DNA from 2 places in the Modestobacter italicus genome. Region 1 is predicted to be linked to the other one. Evidence: riboswitches for the same ligand, from Rfam matches in the RefSeq annotation. Region 1 holds a riboswitch; the other holds the start of a gene.
The links. Region 1 has a riboswitch for cyclic di-AMP ahead of MODMU_RS28875 (VldE C-terminal domain-containing protein). Riboswitches for the same ligand answer to the same signal wherever they lie in the genome.
Positions count from the first base shown of each region.

Region 1 (4,859 bases):
CGCCGCGGTGCGCACCTGGTTCGGCATCTCGCTGCAGACCTTCGGCGGCCCGGCCGGCCAGATCGCGGTCATGCAGCGCGCCCTGGTCGACGAGCGGCGCTGGATCGGCCAGCGCCGGTTCCTGCACGCGCTGAACTACTGCACCCTGCTGCCCGGCCCGGAGGCGCAGCAGCTGGCCACCTACGTCGGGTGGCTGCTGCACGGCACCGCCGGCGGGCTCGTCGCGGGCGGCCTGTTCGTGCTCCCCGGCGTGGTCGCGCTGCTGGCGCTGTCCGCCGTCTACGTCGCCTTCGGCACCACCACGGCGATCACCGCGGTCTTCACCGGTCTGGCCGCGGCGGTGCTGGCGATCGTCGTCCAGGCGGTGATCCGGGTGGCCGGGCGCGCGCTGGCCAGCCGGGCGCTCGTCGTCCTGGCGGTGGCCTCGTTCCTCGCCCTGGCGGTGTTCGGCGTCCCGTTCCCGGTGGTCGTCGCTCTCGCCGGGGTCGCCGGCTGGGCACTCGGCCGGTGGCGACCGGCCGCGCTGCCCCAGAAGGTGGCCGCCGACGGCGCGGACGCCGGTCCGCCGCCGGTGATCTCCGACGACGTGCTGCACCACGAGGCCCCCACCGCGCGCCGCACCGTGCGGGTGCTGCTCGTCGGGCTGGTCGCCTGGGGCCTGCCGATCGCGGCCGTCGGCGTGCTGACCGGTGCGCACAGCGTGTTCACCGAGCAGGCGCTCTTCTTCTCCGGCGCCGCGGTGGTCACCTTCGGCGGCGCCTACGCCGTGCTCGCCTACGTCGCGCAGCAGGCCGTGGCCGTCTACGGCTGGCTGTCCCCCGGCGAGATGGTCCGCGGCCTGGCGCTGGCCGAGACGACGCCCGGGCCGCTGGTCATGGTGGTCCAGTTCGTCGCCTTCCTCGGCGCCTACCGGGCACCCGGCGACCTGGACCCCTGGGTTGCCGCGGTGCTGGCCTCGCTGCTGGTCACCTGGGTGACCTTCGTGCCGAGCTTCCTGTTCGTGCTGCTCGGCGCCCCGTACATGGAGCAGCTGCGCGGCAACCGGTCGCTGTCGGCGGCGCTCACCGGGATCACCGCCGCCGTGGTCGGCGTCATCGCGAACCTGGGCGTGTACTTCGCGGTGCACACGCTGTTCTCCGGCGTCGTCGAGGTCGACCGCGGTCCGCTGTCGCTCGAGCTGCCCGACCTGACCACCCTGCGGCCGGTGCCGCTCGTCATCGCCGCGGTCGCCGCGGTGCTGCTCTTCCGGCTGCGGTGGTCGGTGCTGCGGACGCTCGGCGTCGCCGCGCTGCTCGGCCTGGTCGCCGGCCTCGTGGGGCTGCCGGTCGGCTGACCGGCCCGCCTCACGACACCGCGGCGCGCACCAGCTCGGCGACCCTGGCCTCCACCTCGGGCGTCCACCGGGTGAGGGCGAACGACACCGCCCACATGTCGCCGTCGTCGAGGTGTGCCGGGTCCTGGAACTCCATCGTCGTGTAGCGCTGGCCGAACTTGCCGGCGTTCTTCACCGCGACGACGACCTTGCCCTCGGCGTTGGTGTAGGCCGGCATGCCGTACCAGGTCTTGGGCAGCAGGTCCGGGGCGGCGGCGCTGACGGTCACGTGCACGCGCTCGGCGAGGGCGCGGTCCTCCGGGGTCATCTTCGCGATGGCGTCCAGGAGCGCCTGCAGCCCGTCGGCCTTCTTGGCGCCGCCCTTCTCCGCCCGGAGCTCCTCCGCGCGCGCCTTCATCGCGGCCCGCTCGTCGGCGCTGAAGCCTCCTGCCCCGGTCGTGCTGGTCTGTGCGGTCATCCTCGGCACCCCTCTCGCATCCGTGGGCTCCGCCCTCACGTGGAGCCGGTCGAGGAGAGGCTAGGACCGGCGATCGCGCCGGAGCTTCTCGATTCCTGACGGATCGGCTACGGGGCGACACCTCCCGTCCCTCCGCGCGTTGACGGCTCGCGGCCCCGTGACCAGTCCGTTACCACATCGCCCCGGCGCGGCGACGGCGCAGGACCTGCCACGACCGCGCCCTCGCGTTGTCGTGGATGTACAGCGGGCCCTACGGTCTGGGCGTCCGGTCGGTCGTCACCTCCCCTCCCGGGGACCCTGACCGGATGCCGCCGAGTCCCGTCCGCCACCGCGGCGGGAGCCGGGGACCCACCGAACCCGGGGTGAGTCCCGCCCGTCGAGCCTGAGCTCGAGGGGCGGGTAGGGCGTCTCCCCGCCCGAACCCGTCAGCTGACCCGGTAGGCGGCCACGGGAGAACGGAGAGCCCACCACATGGTGCGCTCACGGGCCTGTCCAGTGCCCGCGAGCACCCGTCGCGCACGACACCGCGACGCCTCGCCGCGCACCTGAGCCGGCGCAGCCACCGCACCCGTCCCGGGGTCTCCCCGCGTCGAGCCGGACCGCCCGGACCTGACCAGGTCCGCGGGCTCTCCGGTGGGTGCCGCACGCCCGGCTGCTGAACCGGCCGTCCACCCGGACACCTGACCGACGCACCCGCCACACCGAGGTCGTACCGATGACGGACGGCCCGTGGCCCTCCCCGAGGAGTTGCTCCCCATGCACGTGGACCGCCAGCACACCGTCCTGCCGCACGACCGTGACCTGCGCACCGGCCTCCGCCCCCGGGTGCTCCGCGGAGCGGCCGTCTGCGCGTTCTCCCTCGCGTTCGGCCTCGCGGGCCAGTCGGTCGCCCAGGCCGACGACCCCTGGGACCGTTCGGGCGGTCAGAGCCAGGGGAACTGGGGCGACCGGGGTGCCGCTCCCGCACCGGCTCCCGCCCCCGCGCCGGCTGCTGCGCCCGCGCCCGCGCCGGCGGCAGCTCCGGCCGGCGACCTGACCGGCAAGCCGACCGGCACCTCGACCGCGTACAGCGCCTGGGCGCCCCACGTCCGCCCGGTGGTCGCTGAGGTCGTCGCCGGGTTCGGGGTCTCCACCGTCTACACCCGACCCGGTCACTCCCCGACCCAGCAGCTCGCCGCCGACTTCATGGTCTACAGCGACGGGGCCAAGGGCAACGCCGTCGCCCAGTACGTGATCGACAACGCCGCCCGCATGAAGGTCGACTACGTCATCTACAAGCAGCGGATCTTCATGATCGGCGGCTCCGGCTGGAAGGCCATGGAGGACCGCGGATCGCCCACCGCCAACCACATGGACCACGTCCACGTCAGCTTCAACCCCTGATCCACGGGTGACCGGCGCCGGAGGCGATCCCGGGATCGCCTCCGGCGCCGCGCTCGCGACGCGCGCCAGCGAGGATGACGGCGTGGCCATCGACTTCTCCGCGTCCTACCCCGCCCCGCCGGACGCCGTCCTCGCCCTGCTCACCGACGAGGCCTTCCTCCGCGACCGGGCCGCGGCGCTCGGCGGGCAGGCCGAGGAGGTGACCGTGACCGGGCAGGTCAGCACCGTCCGCCTCGCCGCGCCCACCGCCGGCATCCCCACGGTCTTCGCCCGGTTCGTCGGCTCGTCGGTCGCCGTCGTCGAGCGCACCACCTGGACGCCGGACGGCGCCGGGCACCGCGGCGCGCTGGACGTGCGGGCCGAGGTCTTCGGCCGGACGGTCCAGGTCACCGGCGAGCGGCTGCTGACCCCGGCCGCCGACGGCACCCGCTCGACCGTCACCGGGACGGCGCGCGTCGACGCACCGCTGATCGGGCGGCAGGCCGAGGGCGCGGTCAGCGAGCTCGTCGCGGTGGTGCTGCGCCGGGAGGACGAGCTGCTCCGCCGCCGGCTGGGCTGACCGTCGGCACCGGCTGCGACGATCACGGCATGGTCGCCTTCTTCGTCCCCCGGGCCAGCGACGACGAGCAGGCCGAACGGCTCTACGACGCCCTGGCCGAGTTCGCCGGCTGCGAGCCGGCCGCCCCCGCCGACCGGGTGCGGGCCATCGACTTCACCCACGACGGCGCCCAGTGGCGGGCGGAGGTCGGCGAGGAGCTGCGCGGCCGCCGGACGACCTAGCAGCTGCGCCGCGGCGAGCTGCTCGAGCACACCGTGGAGCTGACCTCCACCTCCCGGGTGCTGGCCATCTACCCCGGCACCCCGTTCACCGTGGTCACCGACGCCCAGCCGATCACCGGCGCCACCTCGGAGTGGGCCAACCCGTTCACCGCCGAGCCGGACGCCGTCACGCCCTTCGACCGGAGGTGACCCCTCGGCCGGCCCCCTCACACCCGTCACACGCAAGGCCACGGCACGTGAGGAACCGGCTACGCACCGGGCGGAACGCGGGAGTACCGGATCTCAAGCGTTCCACCCCGTTGACGCGGCGGAACGACACGCCTGTGATCAGTGCATGGCCACGCTCCTGGTCGACGACGTCGTCCCCTTCGAAGACTGGCCGTCCGCCGCCCGCGCCTCACTGGCCTTCCTGCACCGCACCGTCGGGCTCGACGTCTGGGTGGTGACCGAGGTCCGCGAGCCGCTGCAGGTGGTGCTGCACTCCCACCCCTCGGAGGTCCTGCCGCCGGGGAGCTCCATCTCCTGGGACCGCAGCTTCTGCCACTCCATGGTCAGCGGGGAGGGTCCACGGGTCGCCACCGTCGCCGCCGCGACCCCGGCCTACCGGGACCTGGAGACCGGGCTGCCGCACAAGGTCGCCGCCTACATCGGCGTCCCGTTGGTCACCCGCGAGGGGACCCTGTTCGGCACGCTGTGCGGCCTGTCGGTGCGCGCCCAGCCGCGCACCCTGGTCCGCTTCCTCCCGGTGGTGGAGATGACCGCCCGGATGCTCAGCACCATGCTTCCCGCGGACGCGGCGGCTCAGCGGGACGCGACCAGCCCGGCGTCGGCGATCCGCGTGCGGGCGACGTAGTACAGCGTCGTCCCCGCGGGGAGGGGGGTGTCCCAGGCCGGGCTGACCTGGAG
Region 1 covers NC_017955.1:1,791,907-1,796,765, reverse strand. The annotation lists gene chrA (chromate efflux transporter) at 1-1,333, shown strand, start outside; gene MODMU_RS08755 (iron chaperone) at 1,344-1,790, opposite strand; cyclic di-AMP (ydaO/yuaA leader) riboswitch at 2,090-2,249, shown strand; gene MODMU_RS28875 (VldE C-terminal domain-containing protein) at 2,547-3,173, shown strand; gene MODMU_RS08745 (DUF2505 domain-containing protein) at 3,256-3,732, shown strand; gene MODMU_RS08740 (hypothetical protein) at 3,762-3,953, shown strand; gene MODMU_RS28415 (hypothetical protein) at 3,987-4,142, shown strand; gene MODMU_RS08735 (GAF domain-containing protein) at 4,288-4,806, shown strand; gene MODMU_RS08730 (ion channel) at 4,755-4,859, opposite strand, start outside.

Region 2 (4,859 bases), 1.7 Mb from region 1:
GGGCGTGCAGGTCGGCCCGCGCCTCGATGTGCCGGGACACCAGGTTCTGCACCGGCGTGGACACCAGGGTGCCCACCGCCAGCAGCAGGAGGAGGAGACCCACCACCTGCCCGTCGCCCGGTCCGGTGGCGCCTGCTCGCCGCAGCAGCGGCGGGGCGCCGAGCAGCCAGCCCAGCAGCGCGACGCCCGCGCCGGCACCCAGCGCGCCGATCAGCGTGCCGGTGAGGACGTCGTCGGTGGCCACGTGGCCCAGCTCGTGGGCGGCGATCGACTCGATCTCGGCGTCGGAGAGCTGGTCGAGGACCGTGTCGTAGACGACGATCCGCCGGGTGGAGCCGAACCCGGAGACGTAGGCGTTGAGCGCCGTGGTCCGCCGGCTCGCATCGGCGACCAGCACGTCCTGCACCGGGGTGCCGCTGCGGTCGGCGAGGGCGAGCAGCTCGGTGCGCAGCGGCGAGGCCGGCATCGGGTCGAAGCGGTTGAACGCCGGCTCGATGAGCAGCGGGTAGAGGAACGAGCCGACCACGACCAGCGCGGCGGCGGCCCCGCCGGCCCAGGCCCACCAGGTCCGGGGCGCACGGCGGGCCAGCGCGACCAGCGCCAGCAGGCCCAGCGCGGTCAGGCCGGCGTCGATGCCGGTGGAGGTGGCGACGTCCCGGGCCCACAGCCCCCACCCGCGGGTGGACAGTCCGTAGCGGTGCCGGACCACCTCCGCATAGGCGGCCAGCGGCAGGGTGACCAGCCGGCCCACGGCCAGGATGGCGACGGTGCCCAGCAGCACCTGCCACACCCAGCCGCCACCCAGCGGCCGGGCGACCGCGCGGGCGGTGGCCGCCCCGGCGCGGGTCAGGCCGAAGACGGCGGAGACAGCCAGGCCCAGCAGCAGGGAGGCCAGCGACGCGGGGCGCAGCGCGCCGGCGAAGTCCTCGGCGCGGGCGATCTGGGCCGGGGTGAACGCCGCCGACGGGTCGACGGGCGTGCGGCCACCCGCGGGGGTGGGCAGCAGGTCCCACGGGGTGACCACGGCGATGACCACCGCGAGCGCCAGGCCGAGCAGGACGGCCACCGCGAGCGCCGCCCGGCGCGTGCCGGGGGCGGCGGGGGCTGACACCTGCGCGGTGCTCACGCGGGCCGGTCCGAGGGGGTCTGCGCGGGCACGACGGCGAGCTTAGGCAGGCTGCCTGAGCCGCTCGGGAAGACCGCCCGGCTCAGCCGACGAGACGGCGGGCGCCCACGTAGCCCTTCATGTCCACGGTGGAGACGATCACCGGCTGGCCGGAGGTGGAGGCGTGCACCATCTGGCCGTTGCCGATGTACATGCCCACGTGGCTAACCGGGCTGTAGAAGAAGGCCAGGTCACCGGGCTGGAGGTCGGCCCGGGACACCGCGGTGCCCATCGTCGACTGGCGGGCGCTGGAGTGCGGCAGGGTGACCCCGGCCGCCGCGTAGGCGTACTGGGTCAGGCCGGAGCAGTCGAAGGCGTCGGGGCCGGACGCGGCCCAGACGTAGGGGTCACCCAGCTGGGCCATCGCGGTGTCGACGGCGACCTGGGCCGCGTCGCTGGAGGCGACCACCTCGGCCGGCGGCTCCAGCACCGGGCCGGCGGACTCGGCGACGACCGCCCGCTGCTGCACCACGCTGAGCGCGTCGTACTGCGCCTGGTAGTCGGCGGCCGCGGAGGTCAGGTCGGCCTTCTTGGCGGTGACGTCCTCGAGGGTCTGCTCCGCCGCGGCGGTGGCCGCGTCGGCGTCGGCCTTGGCCTGCTGCGCGGCCTGGGCGGCGGCGCCGACCTGGGCGAGCACGTCGTCGGTGTGGCCGGCGATCGCGTCCAGCGTGGTGACCTGGGAGAGGAACTCCTCCGCCGAGCCGCTGGTCATCAGCGCGTTGAAGCGGGACAGGTTCTCGCCGGTGAAGGCGCTGCGGGCGACCTGGCGCATCTGGGCGTCCAGCGCGGCCAGCTGGGCCCGGGCGTCGGTGACCGCCTGCGCTGCGGCGTCGGCGGCGGCCTGCTGCTCGCGCAGGGTGTCCTGCGCCTCGTTGATCTGCTCGGTGACGGCCTCGAGGTCACGGTTGGCGTCGGCGAGGAGCGCGGTGGCCTCGTCCGCCGTGGCGGCGTGGGTGACCGCCGGCGCGGCCGACGCGCTGCCCGGCAGCGCGGTCAGCGTCCCGCCCACGGCGAGCGCCAGCAGCAGCCCGGTACTGACCCGTCCGAGGCCCCGGGCACGACCGGTGCGGGCCGGAGCGGCAGCGGACCCGGACGGGCGCAGGGCGGACAGGGCACCGGACTGAGGACGCGCCACGGGCGGCGGACTCCGTTTCTTCCACTCGACCGCCTACCGAGTCAGCTGACGGGTTCGGGCGAAGGAACGCCCTGTCTCGGCGCGCCGTCGTCGGCGCGTGTGCCCCGTTCCCGGCGCACGTGAGAACTCACCCCAGGACTGCGGTGGGTCCCCGGTCCACCTCGCCGCAGAGCGGTCCGGTGGTTCGGCGGTGTCCGAGCGGGGTCACCCTCAGTGGCGACTACGTCCCTCTCCGACACGACGAACCTAAGGCCGTGACCGGATCGAGATGAAGCCCTGTCAAACCCCGGAGTGGGGGCCAGAGCTGACAAATCGCACGCGTGGGATTTGTCAGCTCACGTGCCGGTCGCCCGGCGACGACGCATCCTGATGACGCAACGGCGGAACCAGGCCGAAGTCTGCCAAAGCCTGGACCGCTCGGCGCTCCACCTCGTCGAGGTCGACGACGCTCCACGGGTCCGGGGCCGCGGTGTCAATGCGACCGACGTCACGTCCGGCCGTCGCACGACCGGGCGCGTCACCGGTAGTGGCGCCGGCGGCACGGTGCGCCACGTCCGTGGTGGCCGGGCGGCGCTCGGCGGGGTCGGGGCCCAGGGCGGGCCGGCGGGTCAGCGGCACGACGGTGGGGTCGCTCCCCCGCCAGCCGGGTGGTGCCCCCAGCAGGACCGTCACGACGCAGTCGTCGCAGCCCTCGCCCCGGACGGTGCAGGTGTCGCAGTCGATGAGCACGGCGGCTCTCCTTCTCTGTGTCCACGTCCGACACCGCGGACGTTAGGAGCACCCCCCGACAGTTCCGGCCGACCGACCTGCGGCGGCGTCCCGGGCGGCGACGCCCGCCACGCCGGGGCGGCCGCGGTCCGGCGTGGCCTCCCCGGGACTGTCGGACCCCCGACCTAGCGTCCGCTGCGTGTCGTCCCACCCCGTTCCACCGCCGTTCCCGTCGGTCGCCGGCGAGGGGGTCCCGCCGGCCTGGCGGCAGGTGGCGCTCCCCACGGCCCCTCCGGAACGGCCGCGCTACCTGCAGGCGACGATCGACGACATCGGGACACCGCTGGCCGAGGTCACCTTCGTCGTGGTCGACCTGGAGACCACCGGCGGTTCACCCAAGGACAGCGCCATCACCGAGATCGGCGCGGTGAAGGTCCGCGGCGGGCAGGTGCTCGGCGAGTTCCAGACCCTGGTCGACCCGGGCCGGGAGATCCCGCCCTACATCAGCGTGCTGACCGGCATCACCTCGATGATGGTGGCCGCCGCCCCCCGCATCGACTCGGTCCTGCCGGCCTTCCTTGAGTTCGCCCGGGGCACCGTGCTGGTCGCCCACAACGCCCCCTTCGACCTCGGCTTCCTGCGCGCCGCGTGCGAGGAGACGGGCACGCCGTGGCCTCCGTTCGCCTCGGTCGACACCGCCGTGCTGGCCCGCCGGCTGCTCACCCGCGACGAGGTGCCCAACTGCAAGCTCGGCACCCTGGCCCCGTTCTTCTCCGCCGAGACCCAGCCCTGCCACCGCGCCCTGGACGACGCCCGGGCCACCGTCGACGTGCTGCACGGCCTCTTCGAGCGGCTCGGCCCGCTGGGCGTCAGCTCGCTGGAGGAGCTGACCGGGCTCACCCGCCAGGTCGACCCGCAGCGGCGGCGCAAGCGGCACCTGGCCGAGCACGTGCCCTCCGGACCTGGCGTCTACCTCTTCCGCGGGCCGCGCGACCAACCGCTCTACGTCGGCACCTCCAACGACCTGCGCACCCGGGTCCGCAGCTACTTCTCCGCCGGGGAGCAGCGCAGCCGGATGACCGAGATGATCGCGCTGGCCGAGCGGATCGAGGCGCTGCCCTGCGCGCACGACCTGGAGGCCGCCGTCCGCGAGCTGCGGCTCATCGCCGAGCACAAGCCCCGCTACAACCGCCGGTCGCGGTTCCCGGAGCGCGCGCTGTGGGTCCGGCTGACCGACGAGGTCTTCCCCCGGCTGTCGGTCGTCCGCCGGGTCCGGCCCGGGGCCGGGGTGTTCCTCGGCCCGTTCCCCGACCGGCGGGCCGCCGACGCCGCGGTCGCCGCCGTCCACGAGTCCCTGCCGCTGCGGCAGTGCACCTCGCGGCTGTCGCTGACCGTGCTGGGCACCGCCTGCGCGCTGGCGGGGATGGGCCGCTGCGGGGCACCGTGCACCGGGGCGCAGAGCCGGGAGGACTACGCCTCGATCGCCGCGGTCTTCGCCGCGGCCGTCGACTCCGACCCCCGCGACCTGGTCGCGCCCCTGCTGGACCGGGTCGAGCGGCTGGCCGCCGAGGGCCGGTACGAGGACGCCGCGGTGCTCCGCGACCGGGTCGCCGTCCTGGTGCGGGCGGTGCGCCGGCGGCAGCGGCTGGAGTCGCTGGCGACCGTCCCCGAGTTCGTGATCGCCCGGCCCGACGGTGCCGGCGGCTGGCAGCTGTCCGTGGTGCGCCGGGGCCGGCTGGTCGCCGCCGGGGTCGCCGAGCGCGGTCGCTCGGTCCGCGGGTACCTGGCCGACCTGCGGGCCACCGCCGAGACGCCGGTCGGCCCGGACGACGAGCTGGCCGCCTCGGTCGA
Region 2 covers NC_017955.1:3,514,772-3,519,630, forward strand. The annotation lists gene MODMU_RS16815 (M48 family metalloprotease) at 1-1,126, opposite strand, end outside; gene MODMU_RS16820 (C40 family peptidase) at 1,209-2,300, opposite strand; cyclic di-AMP (ydaO/yuaA leader) riboswitch at 2,316-2,500, opposite strand; gene MODMU_RS16825 (hypothetical protein) at 2,631-2,972, opposite strand; gene MODMU_RS16830 (DEDD exonuclease domain-containing protein) at 3,208-4,859, shown strand, end outside.
Region 2: it holds a riboswitch for cyclic di-AMP, as region 1 does, so the genes downstream of both, MODMU_RS16820 (C40 family peptidase) here and MODMU_RS28875 (VldE C-terminal domain-containing protein) in region 1, are expected to answer to the same signal.